DNA from 2 places in the Nocardioides sp. S5-5 genome. Region 1 is predicted to be linked to the other one. Evidence: riboswitches for the same ligand, from Rfam matches in the RefSeq annotation. Region 1 holds a riboswitch; the other holds the start of a gene.
The links. Region 1 has a riboswitch for thiamine pyrophosphate ahead of thiE (thiamine phosphate synthase). Riboswitches for the same ligand answer to the same signal wherever they lie in the genome.
Positions count from the first base shown of each region.

Region 2: it holds a riboswitch for thiamine pyrophosphate, as region 1 does, so the genes downstream of both, ACUP6Y_RS02630 (thiamine ABC transporter substrate-binding protein) here and thiE (thiamine phosphate synthase) in region 1, are expected to answer to the same signal.

Region 1 is NZ_CP199913.1:4,010,231-4,021,008, forward strand. Features, by position in the region: gene thiC (phosphomethylpyrimidine synthase ThiC) at 1-1,282, opposite strand, end outside; gene ACUP6Y_RS19455 (bifunctional hydroxymethylpyrimidine kinase/phosphomethylpyrimidine kinase) at 1,279-1,950, opposite strand; gene ACUP6Y_RS19460 (thiamine phosphate synthase) at 1,947-2,513, opposite strand; gene ACUP6Y_RS19465 (thiazole synthase) at 2,567-3,397, opposite strand; gene thiS (sulfur carrier protein ThiS) at 3,394-3,597, opposite strand; gene ACUP6Y_RS19475 (FAD-dependent oxidoreductase) at 3,594-4,592, opposite strand; gene thiE (thiamine phosphate synthase) at 4,592-5,182, opposite strand; TPP riboswitch at 5,174-5,283, opposite strand; gene ACUP6Y_RS19485 (NAD(P)-binding domain-containing protein) at 5,249-6,358, opposite strand; gene ACUP6Y_RS19490 (choice-of-anchor P family protein) at 6,525-7,820, shown strand; gene ACUP6Y_RS19495 (fumarate hydratase) at 7,910-9,616, shown strand; gene ACUP6Y_RS19500 (class II fumarate hydratase) at 9,657-10,778, shown strand, end outside.
Region 2 is NZ_CP199913.1:553,351-564,128, reverse strand. Features, by position in the region: gene ACUP6Y_RS02645 (phosphatase PAP2 family protein) at 1-843, opposite strand, end outside; gene ACUP6Y_RS02640 (ABC transporter ATP-binding protein) at 854-1,870, opposite strand; gene ACUP6Y_RS02635 (ABC transporter permease) at 1,867-3,498, opposite strand; gene ACUP6Y_RS02630 (thiamine ABC transporter substrate-binding protein) at 3,495-4,559, opposite strand; TPP riboswitch at 4,551-4,657, opposite strand; gene ACUP6Y_RS02625 (MBL fold metallo-hydrolase) at 4,664-5,731, opposite strand; gene ACUP6Y_RS02620 (SDR family oxidoreductase) at 5,741-6,565, opposite strand; gene ACUP6Y_RS02615 (NAD(P)H-dependent amine dehydrogenase family protein) at 6,562-7,674, opposite strand; gene ACUP6Y_RS02610 (hypothetical protein) at 7,802-8,101, shown strand; gene ACUP6Y_RS02605 (oxidoreductase) at 8,141-9,334, opposite strand; gene ACUP6Y_RS02600 (oxygenase MpaB family protein) at 9,395-10,282, shown strand; gene ACUP6Y_RS02595 (enoyl-CoA hydratase/isomerase family protein) at 10,291-10,778, opposite strand, start outside.

The DNA of each region.
Region 1 (10,778 bases):
GGTGCTCCTTGGGCGTGACGTAGCAGAGCATCGCGGTGCCGTGCATGGCGATCGCGGCCGCACCGATCGCGGAGGTGATGTGGTCGTAGCCCGGCGCGATGTCGGTGGCGAGCGGGCCGAGCGTGTAGAACGGCGCCCCGTGGCACCACTCCTGCTGCAGCCGGACGTTCTCCTCGACGAGGTTCAGCGGGACGTGGCCGGGCCCCTCGACCATCACCTGGACGTCGTGCTCCCAGGCCCGCGTGGTCAGCTCGGCGAGGGTGCGGAGCTCGGCGAGCTGGGCCTCGTCGTTGGCGTCGGCGGTCGCGCCCGGGCGCAGCCCGTCGCCGAGCGAGAAGCTGACGTCGTACTGCCGGAAGATCGCGCAGAGCTCGTCGAAGTGCGTGTAGAGGAAGTTCTCCTCGTGGTGGGCCAGGCACCAGCCGGCCATGATCGAGCCGCCGCGGCTGACGATCCCGGTCACGCGGTTGGCGGTCAGCGGGACATAGCGGAGCAGGACACCGGCGTGGATCGTCATGTAGTCGACGCCCTGCTCGCACTGCTCGATCACGGTGTCGCGGAAGACGTCCCACGACAGCTTGTCGGCCTCGCCGTTGACCTTCTCCAGCGCCTGGTAGATCGGCACCGTGCCGATCGGCACCGGCGAGTTGCGGATGATCCACTCGCGCGTGGTGTGGATGTCCTCGCCGGTGCTGAGGTCCATCACGGTGTCGGCGCCCCAGGTGATCGCGTGGGTGAGCTTGTCGACCTCCTCGGCGATGCTGCTGGTGACGGCCGAGTTGCCGATGTTGGCGTTGACCTTCACCAGGAACCGGCGGCCGATGATCATCGGCTCGGACTCGGGGTGGTTGACGTTGGCGGGGATGATCGCGCGGCCGGCAGCCACCTCGCTGCGCACCAGCTCGACGTCGCAGCCCTCGCGGATCGCGACGTACCGCATCTCGTCGGTGACGACCCCGGCGCGGGCGTAGGCCATCTGGGTGACGTTGGCGCCGCGTCGCGGCCGCCTCCTCGCGCCGTGCCAGGGGTCCTGCGCCTCACCACGGCGGACCGCCGAGCGGCCGTTGTCGAGGAGCTGCGTCTCGCGGCCGTCGTACGACGACGTGTCGGCCCGGGCCTCGATCCAGGCCGCGCGCAGCGGAGGCAGCCCGACCTCGGGCTCGGAGCCGGGGCCTTCGGTGCAGTAGCGGTCGAAGGTCTCGCCGTTGGTGAGCGCGACCCGGGTGAACGGGACGGCCAGGTCCCCGATCTCGATGCGGGTGTGGGCGGGATGGACGGTCATGTGAACTCTCCTTGGATGTGGGCGACCGGCCCTCGGCCGCGGCCGAGGGTCCAGTCCTTGCTGAGGCGGAGCTGGCGCGCGACGAAGGCGTCGGCGCACGCGGCCGCCGTGGGCAGGTCGGCGCCGTGGGCGAGGTACGCCGCCAGGGCGCTGCTGTGTGTGCAGCCGGTGCCGTGGTCGTTGGTCGTCACGATGTCGCCGCCGCGGGTGACGATGACGTTCGCCGAGCCGGGACGGCCGAGCGCGGCGTGCTCGTCCTCGTTGGGGGTGGCGACGGTCGCGACGGGGAGCAGGTGGTCGCGGTAGGCCGCGACCACCTGCGCCGAGCCGAGCACCGCGCCGGACGTCGCGACCAGCACCGGGTCGACGACCAGGATCCGGTCCGCGCAGCGTTCCGCGACCAGGCGCACCACCTCGGGCGTGGCCAGCATCCCGGTCTTCACCGCCACCGGGTCGAGGTCCTCGAGCACGGCGTCGAGCTGGGCGACGACGACGTCGTACGGGACGGGATGGATCGCGCGCACCCCCGTCGTGTCCTGCGCGGTGACGGCGGTGACGACACACGCGCCATGGACGCCGAGGGCGGCGAAGGTCGTCAGGTCGGCGGCGATGCCGGCGGCGCCGCCGGAGTCGGTGCCGGCGACGGTGACGACGACGGGCGGGCTCATGGCGCGACCTCCCGCAGCAGCGCGGCGACCACGGCCGCCGGGTCGACGGCCCGCATCACCGCACCCATCACGGCGACGCCGTAGGCGCCCGCCGCCCGCGCGGCAGCGGCGTTGGCCGGCGTGACGCCGCCGAGCGCGAACACCGGCAGCGGCGCCTGTGCGAAGGCGGAGGCCGGCAGCGGCGGGCCGTAGCCGGGCTTGCTCGCCGTCGCGGCGTACGGCGACAGCGTGGCCCACCACGCCCCGTCGGCCGCGGCGCGGAGCAGGTCCGCCCGGTCATGGCAGGAGCGGCCCCACCGGGTGGCGACCGCGGGGAGCGAGGCGTCGGCGGGCAGATGGACGCCGCTGCAGCCGGGCACCGCCCGGTGGGCTGCGATCACCTCCAGGCCGCAGGTCCGCGCGTAGTCGGCGATCGTGGCCCGCTCGTCGTCGGGCAGATCGGTCTCGCGCAGCAGCACCGTGCTCAGCCCACCGTCGGTGGCCGCGGCGAGCACCTCGCGCAGCGAGCGGCCGACCGGCACCTGGGTGCGGTCGGTCAGCACCAGCAGCCGCCGGGACGTCATCCGTTGCGAGGGCGATGACCCACGGAACGTATGACGTTGCGCCGGGGCGGGAGTCACGAGATCCGCCCCCAGACCGGGCTGGACGCGCGGGCCGTGGTCCGGCGCGGGATCCGCCCGGCCTCGTGCGCCAGCCGGCCCGCCTCGACACCGAGCCGCAACGCCCGAGCCATGGCGACCGGGTCGTCGGCGCGGGTCACGGCGGTGGCGGCGAGCACGGCGTCGCAGCCGAGCTCCATGGCCAAGGCGGCGTCGCTCGCCGTACCCACCCCGGCGTCGAGCACCACCGGTACGTCGACCGCCGCCCGGACCGCCGCGATCGCGTGCGGGTTGAGCACGCCCAGGCCGGAGCCGATCGGCGAGCCGAGCGGCATCACCGCGGCGCAGCCGGCGTCGACCAGCCGACGGGCGAGGACCGGGTCGTCGGTCGTGTACGGCAGCACCACGAACCCGCGGCGCACCAGCTGCTCCGCCGCGTCGAGGAGCTCGACCACGTCGGGCAGCAACGAGGCCTCGTCGCCGATCACCTCGAGCTTCACCCAGTCGGTGCCGAGCGCCTCCCTGGCCAGCTCCGCGGTCAGCACCGCCTCACGAGCCGACAGACAGCCGGCCGTGTTGGGCAGCAGCCGCACGCCCGCGGCGCGCAGCGCCGCGAGCAGGCCGCCCTCCGCGAGCGATGACATACGACGGATCGAGACGGTCACCAAACCGGGCCCGGCGGCCGCGAGGACCGGCCCCACCAGCGCGGTCCGGGGCAGGCCGCCGGTCCCCAGGAAGAGCCGCGACGGCAGACCGACGCCGGCGATCACGAGGTCGCTCACACCGGGGTCCCCGACGAGCTGTTCGGGGGAGCGCAGCGGAGGAGAAGAACTCGTCGGGGTGGTCATCCGCCCTGCACCGCCGTCACGACCTCGACCACGTCGCCGTCGACCAGCCGCCGCGCCGGCCAGTCGTCGCGTGAGACGACCTCCTCGTTGACGGCGACCGCGACGCCGTGGGGGCGGGCGGCGCCGAGGCGGTGCTCCAGCAGGTCGGCGACGGTCGCCGCGTCGAGCGCGACCTGCTCTCCGTTGCAGGTGATGGTCATGGTGCTCCTCCGGTGGTGCGTCGGGGATCGAGGGACGGCTCGACATGGCCGGTGTCGAGGTGGTCGGCGACCAGGCGTGCGGTCAGCGGCGCGAGCAGCACGCCGTGGCGGTAGTGGCCGGCGGCGAGCAGGACGCCGTCGACCCCGCTCGGCCCGACCAGCGGGAGCCCGTCGACGGTGGCCGGCCGGTCGCGGGCGGTGCCCTCGACCAGCTCGGCCCGGTCGAGCGCGGGCCACAGGGTGCGGCCGGCCGCGAGCAGCCGGAACGCGCCACCGGCGGTCAGGACCGGCGCCGCCGCATGCGCCTCGGAGGTCGCGCCGAGCACCACCCGCCCGTCCCCGCGCGGGACCAGGTAGACGGCCTCGCCGCCCACCCAGCCGCGGACGGTACGACGCGGCGGGTCCTCGGAGCGCAGCCGCAGGATCTCCCCGCGGACGCCGGAGACCAGCCCGCTCCAGGGCGCGGGCAGCACCGCCCCGGTCGCGATCACGCTCACCTCGGCGTCGGGTCGCGGCGCCCCCCGGAGCACGACCCGGTCCAGCAGCGCCGCGCAGACCGCGCGCGGGTCCACGCTCGCCTCCGCCGGCAACAGCGCCCCGCCGTTCACGCGGGCGAGGGAGGGCTCCGCGGACCGCACCCCGGCCCGGCCGAGCAGCTCGACGGGGTGCCCGTGCCGGTGCAGCAGCGCGACCTGTCGCTCGACCTGCTGGAGGTCGCCGGCGTCGTACCCGACGAGGAGGGTGCCGCACCGCCGCAGCTCGACCCCGAGCCGAGCGGCCAGCTCGGGCCACAGCGCGAGCGAGGTCAGGCCGAGCCGGAGGATCTCCTCCTCGCCGTGCCACACCTCGGCGGCCGGGCTGAGCATCCCCGCGGCGGCGTACGACGCCCCGCGCCCCGGCTCCGGGTCGACGACGACCACGTCGTGCCCGCGCCGCGCCAGCTCCTCGGCGAGCGTCAGTCCGACGATCCCCGCGCCCAGCACGTCGACCCGCATCAGCCGACCGTCGCGACGAGCTCCTTCGCTGCACCCAGGGGGTCGGGTTGTCGCCAGATCGCGCCGATCACGGCCACGCCGTGCGCCCCGGCCGCGCGCACCTCGCCGGCGGTCGCGGGCGCGATGCCACCGATCGCGACGAGGGGCAGCACGCCGGCCGCCTGGGCCACGGCGGCGGCGCCCAGGGGCGCGGGGAGCCCGGCCTTCGACGACGTGGCGAAGACCGGCCCGAAGCCGGCGTAGTCGGCCCCGGCGCCCGCGGCCGCGGCGACCTCGGCCCGGGACCGGCAGGTCGCCCCGACCAGCAGCGACGGCGCCAGCCGGCGCGCGTCGGCGACGGCCAGGTCGTCGGCGCCGAGGTGGACCCCGTCGGCGTCCGCGGCGAGCGCCACGTCGAGCCGGTCGTTCACCACGACCGAGGCGCCGAGCGGCCGCACGGCGGCGATCACCGAGCGGGTCAGCGCCACGAGCGCGCCGGTGGCCAGGGACGTCGCCCGGACCTGGAAGCCGTCGATGCCGGCATCGGCCAGCGCGGGCAGCAGGGAGAGGTCGTCGCGTTCGGAGACCAGGCAGCAAATGCGGGGAGTCATCATTTCCGTTCCTTCGCCGGCATGATCCGGATCAGGTGTGACGGTCGGAGCGGCTCCAGCTCCCTCTCAGCCCGCTGCCGCGGACTCCCGTGGGTTGTCGACGGTGACGTTAGCACTCCCGTGGGCGATGAGATAGCGCCGGACCGCCAGCGCCGCGGCGCGGCCCGCCCGGTTGCCGCCGATCGTGCTCGCCGACGGGCCATAGCCGACCAGCTGCACCCGCGGGTCGCGGACGGCGGTCGTCGCGGTCTGCACGTCGGCGCCGCTCTGCAGCAGCGCGATCCCGCCCCGCTCGCTGCGCAGGTGCAGTGGCGCGAGGTGGCCGACCGCGGGCCGGAAGCCGGTCGCCCACAAGATCACGTCGGCGCGCTCGAAGGAGCCGTCGGCCCAGCGCACGCCGTTCGGCTCGATCCGCTCGAACATGTCGCGGCGCCGCTCGTAGACGCCGAGCCGGGCCGCCTCCTGCTCCTGGGGCCGCAACGCCAGCCCGGTGACGCTCACGACGCTCGCGGGCGGCAGGCCCGCACGGACCCGCTCCTGGACCAGCCCGATGGCATGGCGCCCGACGCTCTCGTCGAAGTCCTCGCGCCACACCGGCGGGCGGCGGGTCACCCACACGACCTCGGTGAGCGGCGCCAGCTCGCCGAGGAACTGCACCGCCGAGACGCCCCCGCCGACCACGACGACCCGCCTGCCGCGGAAGTGCTCGGGGCCCGGGTAGTCGGCCGTGTGCAGCTGCTCCCCGAGGAAGCTGTCCGCGCCCGGGTAGTGGGGCACGAACGGCCGGGTCCAGGTGCCGGTCGCGTTGACCAGGGTCCGGGTCGTCCAGGTCCGCTCCCCCGCGTGGACCGTCAGCAGCCCGCCGTCGTCGGTGACGCGGTCCACCCGCACCGGTCGTACGACGGGCAGCCGCTTCTCGTCCTCGTAGCGTCCGAACCATGCCGGCACTGCCACGTTGGCCCGCTCCGGGGAGTCACCGGGCGCCGCGGCGTCGGGCAGGTCGGCCACCCCGTGGACGTCGTGCATCGACAGCGAGTCCCACCGGTGCTGCCAGGCCCCGCCCGGGCGGTCGTTGGCGTCGAGGACCACGTGGTCGACACCGAGGCGGGTCAGGTGGAAGGAGGCCGAGAGGCCGGCCTGCCCGGCTCCGACCACGACGGCGTCGTACACATGCACAGGAGTCGGAACCCTCCGGACGAGGAAGTTATGCCCAGGGCGTGACCTCGCGTGAGAGGCGTCGTTGAATCTTCCGGGAAGTCATGTCCCGGGCTCGCTCGACGGGCCCGGACCGACGTGCCTGGGGGAACAAGACAACACTCAACACGAATGGGAATGGGGTCCCGTGAACGTGCGGAAGTTCGCCTCCTTTGTCGCCTTCGCCCTGGTGGGCGTGGGCCTTGTCGCCGTTCCGGCACCCGCGGCCCACGCGGCGGCGCCGGTCGTCTACAGCTACGCCGCCAGCACCGGCGCGACGTACGTCAAGGTCCTGGACGGCGTCGCGCAGTCCAACCTGACCGCTCAGTCAGGCGTCACCGGCGGGGCGAAGTCGAGCAGCTCGAAGAACAGCACCGCCGCGGTCAACGTCGGCGGCCTGGCCGACGTCGGCGCGGTCGAGACCAAGACCGATGCGACCGTGACGACCCTGCTCGGGTCGACCACGACGACGCTGTCCTCGTGGGCGCGCGTCGCGCACGTCAACCTGCTCGGCGGCCTGATCACCGCCGACGCCGTCGAGACGAACGTCAGCACCACCGGGCGGCCCGACGGCTCCGCGTCCTACACCGCCAACAGCCGGCTCGCCGGCATCAAGATCGCCGGCATCAACCTGCCGCTGAGCATTCCCCAGAACTACGCCGTCACCATCCCCGGCGTCGCCTCGGTCACGCTCAACTACACGCTCCACGGGCAGGCGGACCGGCTCACGGCCACCATGGGCTGGGCGATCGGCGTGACCCTGCTGCAGCCGATGGCCGGCTACTCCGCGGGCGTCACGCTCCTGGTGAACCCGGTCAACCAGTACCTCTCCGAGGTCGACCCGGCGTACGGCGCCTCGATGGCCGGCAACGCCTACGGCACCCGGGTCCAGGCCAACGTCGGCAACGACATCCGGGTCGTCAGCGACCCGACGGCCCAGGTCGGCACGCCCTCCGGGTCGAGCAACGGCCAGACGCTGTCCAACTTCACGCTGGGCGTCAACGTCCCGGGCGTCCTCACCACCGGCATCGTCTACTCGACGACGACCTCGACCAAGGACGCCTTCGGCAATGCGGAGGTCACCAACACCAACCAGACCGCCGGCGTCAACCTGCTGGGCGGACTGATCCGCGCCGACGCGATCACGGTGAGCGCGAAGGGCAAGCTCCAAGACGGCCAGTGGACCTCGAAGATGGACCTGCAGCTGGTGAACCTCGTGGTCGCGGGCCAGAAGATCCCGATCAACGTGTCGCCCAACACCGCGCTCGACATCGCCGGCCTCGGCAAGGTGGAGCTCAACCTCCAGCAGACGGTCTCCGACGGCTCGTACCAGAACGTGATCGCGGCGGTCCGGGTCACGCTCGACACCGCCAAGGCGGGCCTGCCCGTCGGTGCCGTCATCGAGCTGGGCGTGGCCTACACGGCCATCGCCCCGGCCAGCTGAGCAGCACCCCAGCACCGGCCGAGGGGCCGGGTCGCCAGCAGGCGGCCCGGCCCCTCGGCCGTTCCCGGAGCGGGATATCCTCGGTAGCCGTGGCTGAAGCTGAGTTCCGTTACTCCGACCTGCTCCCCACCGGCAAGGACGACACGCCCTACCGGTTGATCACGAAGGAGGGCGTCGAGACCGTCGCGGGCCCCGACGGGCGCACCTTCCTCAAGGTCTCCCCCGCGGCGATCCAGCAGCTGACCGCCGAGGCGATGCACGACATCAGCCACTACCTGCGCCCCGCGCACCTCACCCAGCTGCGCAAGATCATCGACGACCCCGAGGCGTCCGGCAACGACCGCTTCGTCGCGCTCGACCTGCTCAAGAACGTCAATATCTCCGCCGGCGGCGTGCTGCCGATGTGCCAGGACACCGGCACCGCGATCGTGATGGGCAAGAAGTCCGAGGGCGTGCTCACCGGCACCGACGACGCCGAGTGGATCAGCAAGGGCGTGTACGACGCCTACACGAAGCTGAACCTCCGCTATTCGCAGCTGGCTCCCCTCACCACCTACGAGGAGAAGAACACCGGCTCCAACCTGCCGGCCCAGATCGAGCTCTACTCCACGCCCGGCGCCGACGGGAGCTCGCCGGAGTACAAGTTCCTCTTCATGGCCAAGGGGGGCGGCTCGGCCAACAAGTCGTTCCTGTTCCAGGAGACCAAGGCGATCCTCAACCCGAAGCGGATGCTCGAGTTCCTCGACGAGAAGATCCGCTCGCTCGGCACCGCCGCCTGCCCGCCGTACCACCTGGCGATCGTGATCGGCGGCACCTCCGCCGAGTTCGCGCTCAAGACCGCGAAGTACGCCTCCGCGCACTACCTCGACCACCTCCCGACCGAGGGGTCCATGGACGCCCACGGCTTCCGCGACCTGGAGCTGGAGGAGGAGGTCTTCAAGCTCACGCAGTCGTTCGGCATCGGCGCGCAGTTCGGCGGCAAGTACTTCTGCCACGACGTCCGCGTGGTCCGCCTCCCCCGCCACGGCGCCTCCTGCCCCGTCGCGATCGCCGTCTCCTGCTCCGCGGACCGCCAGGCGCTCGGCAAGATCACGGCCGACGGCGTCTTCCTCGAACAGCTCGAGACCGACCCGGCGCAGTACATGCCCGACGCCGGCGTCGCCGAGGACATCTCCGGCGGCGAGGTCGTGAAGGTCGACCTCAACCGGCCGATGAGCGAGATCCTGGCCCAGCTGTCGTCGTACCCGGTCAAGACGCGGCTGTCCCTGACCGGCCCGCTCGTGGTCGCCCGCGACATCGCGCACGCCAAGATCCAGGAGCGACTCGACGCGGGCGAGGAGATGCCCGACTACCTCAAGAACCACCCCGTCTACTACGCCGGCCCCGCCAAGACCCCCGAAGGGATGGCGTCCGGCTCCTTCGGGCCCACCACCGCGGGCCGGATGGACTCCTACGTGAAGTCCTTCCAGGCTGCCGGCGGCTCGATGGTGATGCTCGCGAAGGGCAACCGGAGCAAGCAGGTCACCGAGGCGTGCGCCGAGCACGGCGGCTTCTACCTCGGCTCCATCGGCGGGCCCGCCGCGCGACTGGCCCAGGACTGCATCAAGAGCCAGGAGGTCATCGAGTACCCCGAGCTCGGCATGGAGGCGGTCTGGAGGATCGAGGTCGAGGACTTCCCCGCGTTCATCGTGGTCGACGACAAGGGCAACGACTTCTTCACCGACCCGGGCGGCGCCGTCACGGTCCCGCTGAGCTCACTGACGGCCGCCGGCATCCGGGTCCGCTCGGCCGAGTGACCCGACGCTCGCCGACCACGCGTCGGCGTAGGCTCGGCTCGTGAGCGACTCCGCGACCTTCCGAATCGAGCACGACTCCATGGGGGAGGTCCGGGTTCCCTCTGCCGCCCTGTGGCAGGCCCAGACCCAGCGGGCGGTCGAGAACTTCCCGATCAGCGGTACGCCGATCGAGCCGGCCCTGATCCACGCCCTCGGCCACGTGAAGGCCGCCGCGGCCGCCGCCAATGCCGCGCTCGGCGTACTGGACCCGGCGCTGGCCACCGCCATCACGACGGCCGCGCAGGCCGTCGCCGCCGGGCACTACGACGACCAGTTCCCGATCGACGTCTTCCAGACCGGCTCGGGGACCAGCTCCAACATGAACGCCAACGAGGTGATCGCCTCGCTGTGCGCCCGCGAAGGGGTGAGCGCGCACCCCAACGACCACGTCAACGCCAGCCAGTCGAGCAACGACACCTTCCCCACCGCCATCCACGTCGCGGCCGCGCTGGCGGTCACCGACGAGCTGGTGCCGGCGCTCGAGCGGCTCACGGCCTCGCTGGCGACCAAGTCGGCGGAGTTCCACGAGCTGGTGAAGTCCGGCCGCACCCACCTGATGGACGCCACCCCCGTCACCCTCGGCCAGGAGTTCGGCGGCTACGCCGCCACGGCCAGGTACGGCGTGGAGCGGCTCGCCGCCGTACTCCCCCGGGTGCGTGAGCTCCCCCTGGGCGGTACGGCGGTCGGCACCGGCATCAACACCCCTCCGGGCTTCGCGTCGGCCGCGATCGAGGCGCTGAGCGTGGCGACCGGGCAGGTGTTCACCGAGGCCCGCAACCACTTCGAGGCACAAGGCACCCGCGACTCGCTCGTCGAGCTGAGCGGGGTCCTCAAGACGATCGCGGTCGGGCTCACCAAGATCTGCAACGACCTGCGCTGGATGGGCTCGGGCCCGACGACCGGCCTCGCCGAGATCCACCTGCCCGACCTGCAGCCGGGCTCCTCGATCATGCCGGGCAAGGTGAACCCGGTGCTGCCGGAGGCGACGCTGATGGTCTGCATGCAGGTCATCGGCAACGACGCGGCCGTCACCGCCGCGGGCGCGAGCGGCAGCTTCGAGCTGAACGTCGCCATGCCGGTGCTGGCCCGCAACGTGCTCGAGTCGATCCGGCTGCTCGCCCGC
Region 2 (10,778 bases), 1.5 Mb from region 1:
GACCATCAGCGCGAAGAGCAAGGTGATCGCGCAGTGCAGGCTGGCGAAGCCGGCGATGGAGTTCACCGACTCGGTCGCGCCGCCGTAGAGCACGTTGCCGCGGGCCCGGACGATCGAGTTCATCAGGTCGGTGGTGCCGGTGTGGGCCAGCGAGCTGTACTCGGGCCAGTACGCGATGCCCGGGCCGAGCGTGGGGAGCAGGTAGTAGGACAGGGTGCCGAGCGACCAGGCCAGGCACTGCGAGGTGACGAACCAGTAGCCGAAGGAGTGGTTGCGCGACCACACCAGCCACGCGGTGACGGCGAGCGGGACCAGCGGCAAGAAGCCGAGATAGATCGGCGAGAGGACGTGGGCGGTCAGCGAGGTCCCGAAGACGGCGTGGATGACGTCGCTGGGGTCGTGGCCGAAGAAGATGACCCGGTCCAGGATGTGCAGCTCGCGGTCGAAGGACAGCGCGCGCACCTCGCCGGGCGCGGCGTCGGGGTCGGAGCGCACGAAGGGCAGGAACGACTTGAGGTTCCGGTAGCTGACATAGGTCAGGTAGAAGCTGATGACGCCGATCGCGACGAGCGTCGCGCGCTCCCTGGTCCAGTGCGTGCGCAGCCGCTCCCGGACGACCGGCACCACGCGGCTCGGGCGGCCGTGGGCCTTCCACAGCGCCAGTGGCAGCAGGTCGAGGAGGAGTGCCCCGAACAGGAGCAGCGGCAGCCGGATGTACGACGGTCCGAGGAAGCTCCCCTCGGGGTCGAGGAGCCGACGATCGAGCTTCCACGCGGTGAAGACCGCGAGACCCAGCATGAGCGCGGCCGTGCCGATGAGGAGGGTGTAGGCGCGGCGGTACACCCGAGGGATCCTACGGTGCAGGCCTAGCCGACTGACCCGCACCGCCCGTCAGGACGGCGATGGCGTGCTGTTCGACACGTACGGCGACCCACTGGCCGGGCTCGGCGACCCACCCCGGCGCGCCCACGGCGTCCAGCTCGCCGATCCCGTCGACGGCCACCACGAGCCGGCCGGCGTCGGGGGTCGGGCGGAAGCCGCACACCTGAGCGGGAAGCCCGTCGGCGAGGTCCGGGCCGGCGACCAGCGCGGACGGCCGGAGGGCCACGGCGCCCTCGGGACGCCCCAGGAGGGCGCTGGCCGCGCGCGGCTCCAGGACGCGGGTGTAGCCCAGGAACAGCGCGGTGGCGGCGTCGGCGGGATGTGCCCAGACGTCACCGGCGGCGCCCTCCTGCACGATGCGTCCCTCGCGCATGACGGCCAGCCGGTCGGCGACGGCGAAGGCCTCGTCCTGGTCGTGGGTGACCAGCAGGGCCGTCGTACCGGACTCGGTGAGGATCCGCCTCAGGTCGGTCGCGAGACGGCCGCGCAGCCCCGCGTCGAGGGCGCTCAGCGGCTCGTCGAGCAGCAGCAGCCGGGGCCGGGCGGCCAGCGAGCGGGCGAGGGCGACCCGCTGCCGCTCGCCACCCGAGAGGGTGCGGGGCAACCGGTCGCCGTACCCGGCGAGGCCGACGAGCTCGAGCAGGTCGCCGACCTCCGCGTGGACGGCCGAGCGGGAGGCACCCTGCAGCCGGCGGGCGTAGCCGACGTTGCGGGCGACCGTCAGGTGGTCGAAGAGCTGGCCGTCCTGGAACATCAGCGCGAACCCGCGCCGGTGCGTCGGGACGCCGGCGAGGTCGGCGCCGTCCCAGGCCATCCGGCCGGCGGCGAGCGGCTCGAGGCCGCCGACGGCGCGCAGCAGCGTCGACTTCCCGCACCCGGACGGACCGAGGACCGCGAGCACGTGACCGTCCTCGACACTCAGGTCGACGCCGTCGACCGCGACGGCCCCGTCGAAGGCGACGCTCACTCCCCGCAGCTCCAGGCTCACCACGACCCCACTCCCGGCACACGCAGCCGCTCGACGACGAGGATGACACCCGCGGTCACGACGGCGAGCACCACCGCCGCGGCCATGGCGGTGCCGTAGTTGAGCGCGCCGGGGTGACCGAGCAAGCGGTAGATCGCCACGGGCAGCGTCGGCTCGGCGGGCCGCACGATGAACGAGGTCGCCCCGAACTCCCCCAGCGACACGGCGAACGCGAAGCCCGCCGCGGCGAGCAGAGGTCGCCACACGACGGGCAGATCGACGGTGAGCAGCGCACGCAACGGGCCCGCGCCGAGCGACGCTGCAGCCTGGCGCTGGCGGTCGTCGATGCCGGCGAGCACCGGGACCAGGGTCCGTACGACGAGCGGCAGCGCGACGAGCGCTTGGGCGATCGGCACCAGCAGCGGGCTCGCGCGCAGGTCGAGCGGCGGGCGGTCGAGCGCGACCAGGAAGCCGAAGCCGAGGGTGACCGCGGAGACGCCGAGCGGCAGCATGAAGAACCCGTCGAGCACCGCCCGCGCCCGCCGTCCCGCACGGGAGCGGACTCGACGGGTCACGACGAAGGCCACGGCCAGGCCCAGGGTCAGCGACATCCAGGTCGCGTCGACGGCGATCCGCAGGCTGGCCGCGAGGGCATGGGTGACCGACACCTGGAGCAGGCCGTCGGCCGAGCCGCCGAGGGCGCGGTAGTAGGCGAGCGTCCAGTCACCGTCGCGGCGCATCGAGCCGAGGAGGAGGGCCAGCACCGGCGCCGCCACCAGCCCGAGCGTCAGCAGGGTGACCGTCAAGGCGGGCAGGTCCCGGGCTCGGGGGCGGGCCGGGGTCGCGGCGACGCGTCGTACGGTCGGGTCGGGTACGGCGCGCAGCCGGCCCACCACGAGCAGCAGCGCCACGACCGCGAGCATCTGCACGAGCGAGAGGGCCGCGGCGGCGGGCAGGTCGAGCAGGTCGGCGGTGAGCAGGTAGATCTCGGTCTCGACCGAGGAGTAGCGCACGCCGCCGAGCACCAGCACCACCCCGAACGCCGTGGCGCAGAACAGGAAGACCACGCTCGCCGCGGAGACGATCGCCGGGCGCAGGGCGGGCAGGGTGACGGTGCAGAGCACCTGGCCCGGCGTGGCACCGAGCGCGGCCGCGGCCTCGGCCGGCCGGCGGTCCAGGCCCTCCCAGGCGACACCGACGGTGCGGATCACCACGGCCACGTTGAAGAACACCAGGCCGACCAGGATCGCGACCGGCGTCCCGTCGAGGTCGAGGAACCCGAGCGGGCCCGACGACGAGATCAGCTCCCGGACGGCGAGCCCGACGACCACCGTGGGCAGCACGAAGGGCACGAGCAGCGCGCCACGGACGAGGGTGCGGCCGGGGAAGCGCAGCCGGTGCAGGACGTAGGCCGCCGGCAGGCCGAGCAGCACCGCGAGCGCGGTCGCGACGCTGCTGGTCCACACCGTGAACCACAGCACCCGGCCGGTGCGCGGGCGCCGCAGCACGTCGAGCACCGCGCCCGGGTCGAACGAGCCGTCCGGCCACACCCCGCGCTGGAGCATCGCGCCGACAGGCAGCACGAAGAACACCGCGACGACGGCGACCGGGACCGCGGCGAGCAGCCCCAGTCCCAGCCGTCGGGTCATCGCGACACGATCTCCGTCCACTGCTCCAGCCACGCCTTGCGCTTGTCGGTGATCTCGGCGGGCGCGACCTGCTCGGTCTTGGCGGGCCGCTTCGCGAACTCGGCCCAGTCCGCGGGCAGCTCCACGGACGTGTCGACCGGGAAGACGTACATCGAGTCCGGCAGCGCGGCCTGCACCTGCGGCGAGAGCAGCCAGTCGATCACGGCGCGCGCGCCGGCGGTGTTGGTGGTGTCGCCGCGCAGCACCCCGGCGTACTCCACCTGCTCGAAGCAGCCGTCGAGCAGCGCACTGGTCGTGGTCTCGTCACCCGCCTTGTTCAGCGTGAACGCCGGCGAGGAGTCGTAGGACACCACGATCGGGCGGTCGCCGCCGGAGAAGGTGAAGTCGGTGAAGTACGCGTCGGACCAGCCCTTCACGACCAACGCGTCGTTGTCGACGAGCCCGGTCCAGTACGACGGCCAGTCGGCGCCGTACTTCGCGATCGTCGCCAGCAGGAAGGCCAGGCCGGGAGAGCTGGTGCTGGCGCCCGGGATCACGAACAGGTCCTGGTAGGCAGGCTTGGTGAGGTCGTCCAGCGTCGTCGGCGCGGGGATCCCCTTGGCCGCGAACCAGGCGTCGTCGACGTTGACGCAGACGTTGCCGGTGTCGACCGGCGTGAGCGCGTCGTCCTCGTCGCCCGCCAGCTCGTAGGCGTCGGCGCCCTCGGGCAGCGTGGGCGCGTAGGAGGCGAACACGCCCTCGTCGATCGCCCGGGTCGCGAAGGTGTTGTCGACGCCGAAGACGACGTCGCCGACCGGGTTGTCCTTGGTCAGCACCAGCTCGTTGGTGAGCGCGCCGGCGTCCTCGAGCTTGCTGATCCTCAGGTCGTAGCCGGTGTCCTTCTCGAACGCCTCGACCAGCTCGTCGGGGATCGCGAACGACTCGTGGGTCACCAGGGTGACCGTCTTGTCGGCGTCCTGCTTCCCCTCGTTCTCGGTGCCGATCAGCGAGCAGCCGCTCGCGAGGACGGTGGTGGCGAGGGCCGCCAGGGTGAGGCGGCCGGTGAGCATGCGCGTACGCATCGGATGACTCCCTTCGCCGGTGCTAACCGGATCAGGTTCGGAGGGTCTGCGGCGAGCCGCACTCTCAGCACCCGGTCGGTGCTCCCCTGTCTGACCCGATCAGTCTAGGACGCGCCGTACACGACCCCGTCGGCGAGGTCGTCGGCCGTCGCCTGCCCCCGCGCGACGAGCAGGTCGAGGTGCGCCTTGGTCTCCATCGCGGCCATGCCCTGGCTGAACACGTCGAGCTCGCCGAACGCCCGCTCGTGCCGGGTCCACCCGAGGTCCTTGGCGACGACCAGCGAGGTGGCGGAGCCGCGCTCCTTCAGCGAGGCCAGGCACAGGTCGAGCCGGTGCTCGTGGTGGGCGAGCAGCTCGTCGACGCGCTGGTACGACGAGGGGGCGACCGGCCCGTGCGCGGGGAGGATGCGCAGGTCGGGGAGCTCGCGGACCCGGGCGAGCGAGGCCATGAACTGGCCGAGCGGCTGGTCGGAGGGCGGCACGGTGAAGCCGATCGACGGGGTGATCGTGGGCAGCACGTGGTCGCCGGAGAACAAGACGCCCTCGGCCTCGTCGGCGAAGACGTAGTGGCCGGGCGTGTGGCCGGGCGTGTGGACGGCGTCGAGCCGGCGGCGGCCGATGTCGAAGGTGCGGTCGCCGTCGAGCCAGGTGTCGGGGTAGGCCCAGTCCACGGCCTGCGGCAGGTCGCGGTGGCCGGCGGCCCATTCCTCGATGAGCTCCTCGGCGCCGGCGGTGCGCAGCACCTCGAGGAAGGGGCTCTCGTCGAGGCCCTCGGCGCTGGCGCGGTGCAGCAGCTCGAGCGCGGGCCGCTCCTCGAGGCCGAGGGCCACGTCGGCGCCGTACTCGTGGCCGAGGACGGTCGCGAGGGTGAAGTGGTCGCGGTGGACGTGGGTGACCAGGAACCGCTTGATGTCGCCGAAGCCCGAGCCGATCGAGCGTAGCGAGGTGTCGAGGAGCTCCCGGGCGACCGGGATCGACCAGCCGCCGTCGATGAGGGTCAGCCCGTCGTCGCCCTGGACGACGTACACGTTGATCGCCTTCAGCGCGTCCATCGGGAGGGGCAGCGGGATCCGGTGGACGCCCTCGGCGACCTCCCACGCACCCTCGTCGGCCCAGTGCCGGCCGGAGTCGGGTGAGACGGCGTGCCCGGTGGCGATCCCTCCAGTGCTCATGGACGCACTCTAGGCAGGGTTCACATCCGGCCGCAGATCGGGTAGCCGGAGGTCGAGGTTCGGCTCCTGGATGCCGCCGTCGACCTCGAGCATCTTTCCGGTGACGTACTCGCCCGCGGGCGAGGCGAGATAGACCACCGCGGCGGCGATGTCCTCGGCCTCGCCGATCCGGCCCAGGGGCGTCGCCTCCTCCAGCCGGGTCCTCGTCTCCGGCACGCCGGCGACGAACTCCAGCGCGCTGGTCATCACCGAGCCGACGAACACCCCGTTCACCCGGATCTCCGGGCTCAGGTCGGTGGCGGCGAGCCGCGACCAGTGCGCGAGCGCCGCCTTGGCGGTGCCGTAGGCGAGGTACCCGCGCCCGGCCAGGCGGCCCATGGCCGAGGAGATCGAGGTGATCGACTTGTGCCGCCCCTGCCCCGCCGAGGCCAGCATCAGCGGTACGGCGGCCCGGCTCAGCGCGTGAGCGGTGGCGACGTTGAAGTGGAACGCCTCCTCGAGGTAGGCGACGTCCGTGTCGAGGAAGGCGTTCGGGATGGTGCCGCCGACGTTGTTGACGACGACGTCGAGGCGGCCGAAGGCCTCGACGGCCGCCGAAGCGAGCCCGGCGACCTGGTCGGTGTGCGCCAGGTTCGCCGGTACGACGAGCGCCCGGCGCCCGGCGTTCTCGATCCTCCCGGCCACCTCCTCGAGCTGGGCCGCGGTGCGCGAGGAGATCACGACGTCCGCGCCGGCCTCGGCGAGCGCGACCGCGGTGGCGGCGCCGATCCCGCGCCCGGCCCCGGTGACCACGGCGACGTGGTCGGTGAGCCGGAACCGGTCGAGGATCGTCATGTCGTCACCAGCCCGCGACCGGTGACGAGCGGCAGGTCGAGCGCGGTGACCAGGCCCGGCCGCGCGGCGACGACGGCCGGGATCGCGTTGATCAGCCGTTGGGCGGTGACGATCATCCCGGAGACGTTGTGGTCGCCGTGCTCGCCGTGATGGGTGAACTCCAGCTTCATGCACGGCTCCCCGGTGATCTCGATCCGGTAGCAGCCGTCGCCCTCGGCGGGCCTCGGCCACTCGGGCACCTGGTCGGGCGCCGTACGCGTGACGTGCTCGAGGGTGATCCGCGGAACCCCGCCGACGGTGCCGACGACCCGGAAGCGGACGGCCCCCATGGTGCCTTCCGCCACGTCCAGCGACACGGTCCGGGTGTCTCGCGGCGCCGGGCGCCGGTCGACCTCCTCGACCAGCGGCTCGTCGAGGGCGACCCCGAGCCCCGCCGCGATCACCCGCACCACCGGACCCCAGGCGGTGGTGAGGATGCCGGGCTCCCACAGCAGCGGCTTGGCGTCCAGCGGCTGGCCGAAGCCGAACAGGTCGCGCATCACGACCGGCTGGTAGTACGTCGAGTAGTCGGCGATCTCGCTGACGACGACGTGGTCGATCCGCTGGGACAGCGAGGTCAGCACGAGCGGCAGCACGTCGTTGGCGAAGCCCGGGTCGATGCCGTTGACGTGCAGGCTGGCGCCGCCCTGCCGACCCGCCTCGTCGATGGCCTCGATCATCTCGTCGGGCAGCGTGCCGGCGCGATGGAGCAGGATCACCGGCCCCGACGAGACGACGTTGACGCCGTCGCGGATCAGCTCGGTGAGGTCGTCGATCGACTCGAACACCCGATCGTCGGTCATCGCGCCATGCACGACGCAGTCGGGCCGCAGGGCGACCAGCTCGTCGCGGTCGGTCGTGGCCCTGATGCCGAGCTCGCGGTCGAGGCCGGCGAGCAGGCCGGCGTCCTGGCCGTGCTTCTCGGGCGTCGAGGTCCACACGCCGACCAGCTCGAGGTCGGGATGGGCGTCGATGCCGACGATCGCGTGCCGTCCGATCGTGCCCGTGGACCAGACGACGACCCGCAGCGGATTCTCGGGACCGTGCAGCAGGGAGGGGTCCTGTGACATGCGGATCAATCTAGAACGAGTTCTAGTTTCTGGGAAGGGGTTCAGCACGCCGACAACGGGGCATGCAGCCACACCGGAGGGCGCGCACGACCGCGCGTCCGCACGCATCGACCCAGGAGACATCTCCATGAAGATCAAGCTCGCGACCAGCGCCGCCCTTCTCGCCGTCGCACTGTCGGCCTGCGGTGGCGGCGGCCGACCCTCCCAGAGCGAGGTCGCCGACGCGATCAAGGACCAGATCCCCGGCGGCACCTCCTCGGCCCTGAGCGACGAGGTCATCGACTGCATCGCCAAGGCCGTCGTCGACTCCGACCTCTCCGACGACACGCTCAACAAGATGGTCGACAACGACAAGGGCTCCAGCGACGAGGTCTCCGACGCCACCGAGGTGATCACCAAGGCCAGCACGGACTGCGCCTCGAAGTGAGGCTCCGCCTCGAGCCACCGATCTCGGTGGCTCGAGGCGTCAGGGCGCCGAGATCACCTCTCCCGGCGCCCACTCGGGGCACCGGGTCCCCGAGTAGATCGTCGGCATGCAGCGGTTGCAGTGGGTGCAGACGCCCTCCCGCGCCACCCCCGCCCGCAGCCGGCCCACCAGGTCCGGCTCGCGCAGCAGCGCCCGGCCCATCACGACGAAGTCGAAGCCGTCGGCCATCGCCTGACGCATCGTCTCGACCCGGTTGATGCCGCCGAGCAGCATCAACGGCATCGCCACGGCGGCGCGGACCTCCAGCGCCTTCGGGCGGAAGTAGGCCTCCTCGAAGTCGTACCGCTTCAGGAAGCCACGCCCCACCGGCGTCCGCATGCCCCAGCGCACGAGCGCGGGCATGCTCGCCGCGAACTCCGCGACCGGGGCATCGCCCCGGAACAGGTACATCGGGTTCATCAGCGACGACCCGCCCGAGAGCTGCAGGGCGTCGAGGTGACCGTCCGCCTCGAGCAGCTGCGCGAGCTCGACGCTCATCGCGGTCGTGACGCCGCCGGCGAAGCCGTCGGAGACGGAGACCTTCGCGGTCACCGCGACGGCACCTCCGACCTCCTCGCGTACGACGCGCGCCACCTGCCGCGCGAGCCGCGCCCGTCGTTCGAGCGGGCCGCCCCAACGGTCACGACGCCGGTTGAGTCCGGGCGCCAGGAAGGACGAGATCAGGTACGAGTGCGCCATGTGCAGCTCGAGCACGTCGAACCCGGCGCGCACCAGGGTGCGGGCGGTGTCGACGTACGCCCGGGTGACGCGGGTCAGGTCCTTCTCCGACGCCGAGCGGATCATCTGCATCGACAGCGGGCTCGGCATCCGGCCGGCCGCGATCGCGTGGACCCCGTTGGACCGACCGTTGGCGACCGGACCGGCATGCCCGACCTGCCCGGCGATCTTCGCGCCGGTCGCGTGGATCTCGTCGGCGAGCCGCGCCAGCCCGGACAGGGTGCGCTCCCCCACGACGATCTGCTCGCGGTGGGTCCGCCCCTCGGGCGCGACCGCCAGGTAGGCGACGGTCGTCAGCCCGACGCCGCCGGCCGCCGGGGCCCGGTGGTAGGCGATCAGCTCGTCGGTGACCACACCGTCGGGCGTGCGCCCCTCGAAGGTCGCGGCCTTGACCGTGCGGTTGCGCAGCCGGACCGGTCCCAGGTCGGCCGGCGCGAAGACGTCGGGGATGCTCACGCGGCGCACTCTAGTCCCGAACTGGAACACGTTCTAGCGGTCAGGGTCTATCGTCGGCGCATGGGGAAGACGCTCTGGCGGGACCGCAACGAATCGCTCGACCCGGAGACCGACTACGTCGAGATCGTCCAGAACCTCACGCTCTACGAGTTCACCTGGGACATCACCCAGGCACTCAGCTTCGCACTGTTCCGCACCTACGCCGTGCCCAGCATCGGCCGGCTCCTCGACGAGACCGGGGCGTTCACCGGCGCCGTCCAGAAGCGGTACGACGACACCGCCCTGCTGCTCGAGGCGCCCTTCGTGCATGGCTTCGACTCCGAGGCCGGGAAGACCGCGCTGCGCCGGATCAACCAGATGCACAAGGCCTACGACATCAGCAACGACGACTTCCGCTACGTGCTGTCGACCTTCGTCGTGATCCCCAAGCGCTGGCTCGACGACTACGGTTGGCGCCCGCTCACCGACACCGAGCTGCGCGCGAGCGTCAACTACTACCGCGCGCTCGGGCGGCGCATGGGGATCAAGGACATCCCCGAGACCTACGACGCGTTCATGCACCTGATGGACGACTACGAGCGCGCCCACTTCGACTTCGACGCCGGCGGGCGCCGGGTCGCCGACTCCACGCTGCACCTGCTGACGACCTTCTACCCGCGGCCGCTGCGCAAGCCGGTCGAGCTGTTCAGCCGCGGGCTGATGGACCGGCCGCTGCTCGACGCCTTCGCGTACGCCGACCCGGGACCCGTCGTGCGCCGGCTCAGCAGGGGCGCGATGCGGATCCGCGCGCGACTGCTGCGCCACACCCCGTCGAACCGGGTGCCGACGTACACCGCCGACCTGCCGCGGATCAAGAGCTACCCCGACGGGTTCGCACTCGCCGACCTCGGCACCTTTCCCGTCCCCGGCCTGGGCGGCTGCCCGGTGCGCCACGACGCCACCACCTGACCTCCGGGTCAGGCGTTGAACTTCGGCGCCCGCTTCCCGACGAAGGCGGCCACGCCCTCGCGGCCGTCGGGGCTGGCGGCGAGGGCACGGATCGACAGGGTCTCCCTGCGCAGCGCGGCCTCCGGAGCGGGGGCGGCGACCTCGCGCAGCAGCCGCTTCGCGGCAGCGTTCGCGGTAGCGGAGCCGGCGGCCAGGCCGTCGACCACCTGGTCGACCGTGGCGGCCAGCTCGTCGGCGGGTACGACGCGCGCGACCAGGCCGGCGTCGTACGCGTCCTGCGCGGTGAGCAGGTCGCCGAGCAGGGCCAGGCGCAGGGCGCGGTGCAGGCCGAGGGTGTTGACGAGCAGCGAGCTGCCGCCGTCGGGCGAGAGACCGACCTTGGTGTAGGCGAGGCTGAACTTCGCGCTGTCGGCGGCGATCACGACGTCGGCCGCGGCAGCGAGCGGGAAGCCGGCGCCGGCGGCGGTGCCGTGAACGACGCTGACGACGATCGCCT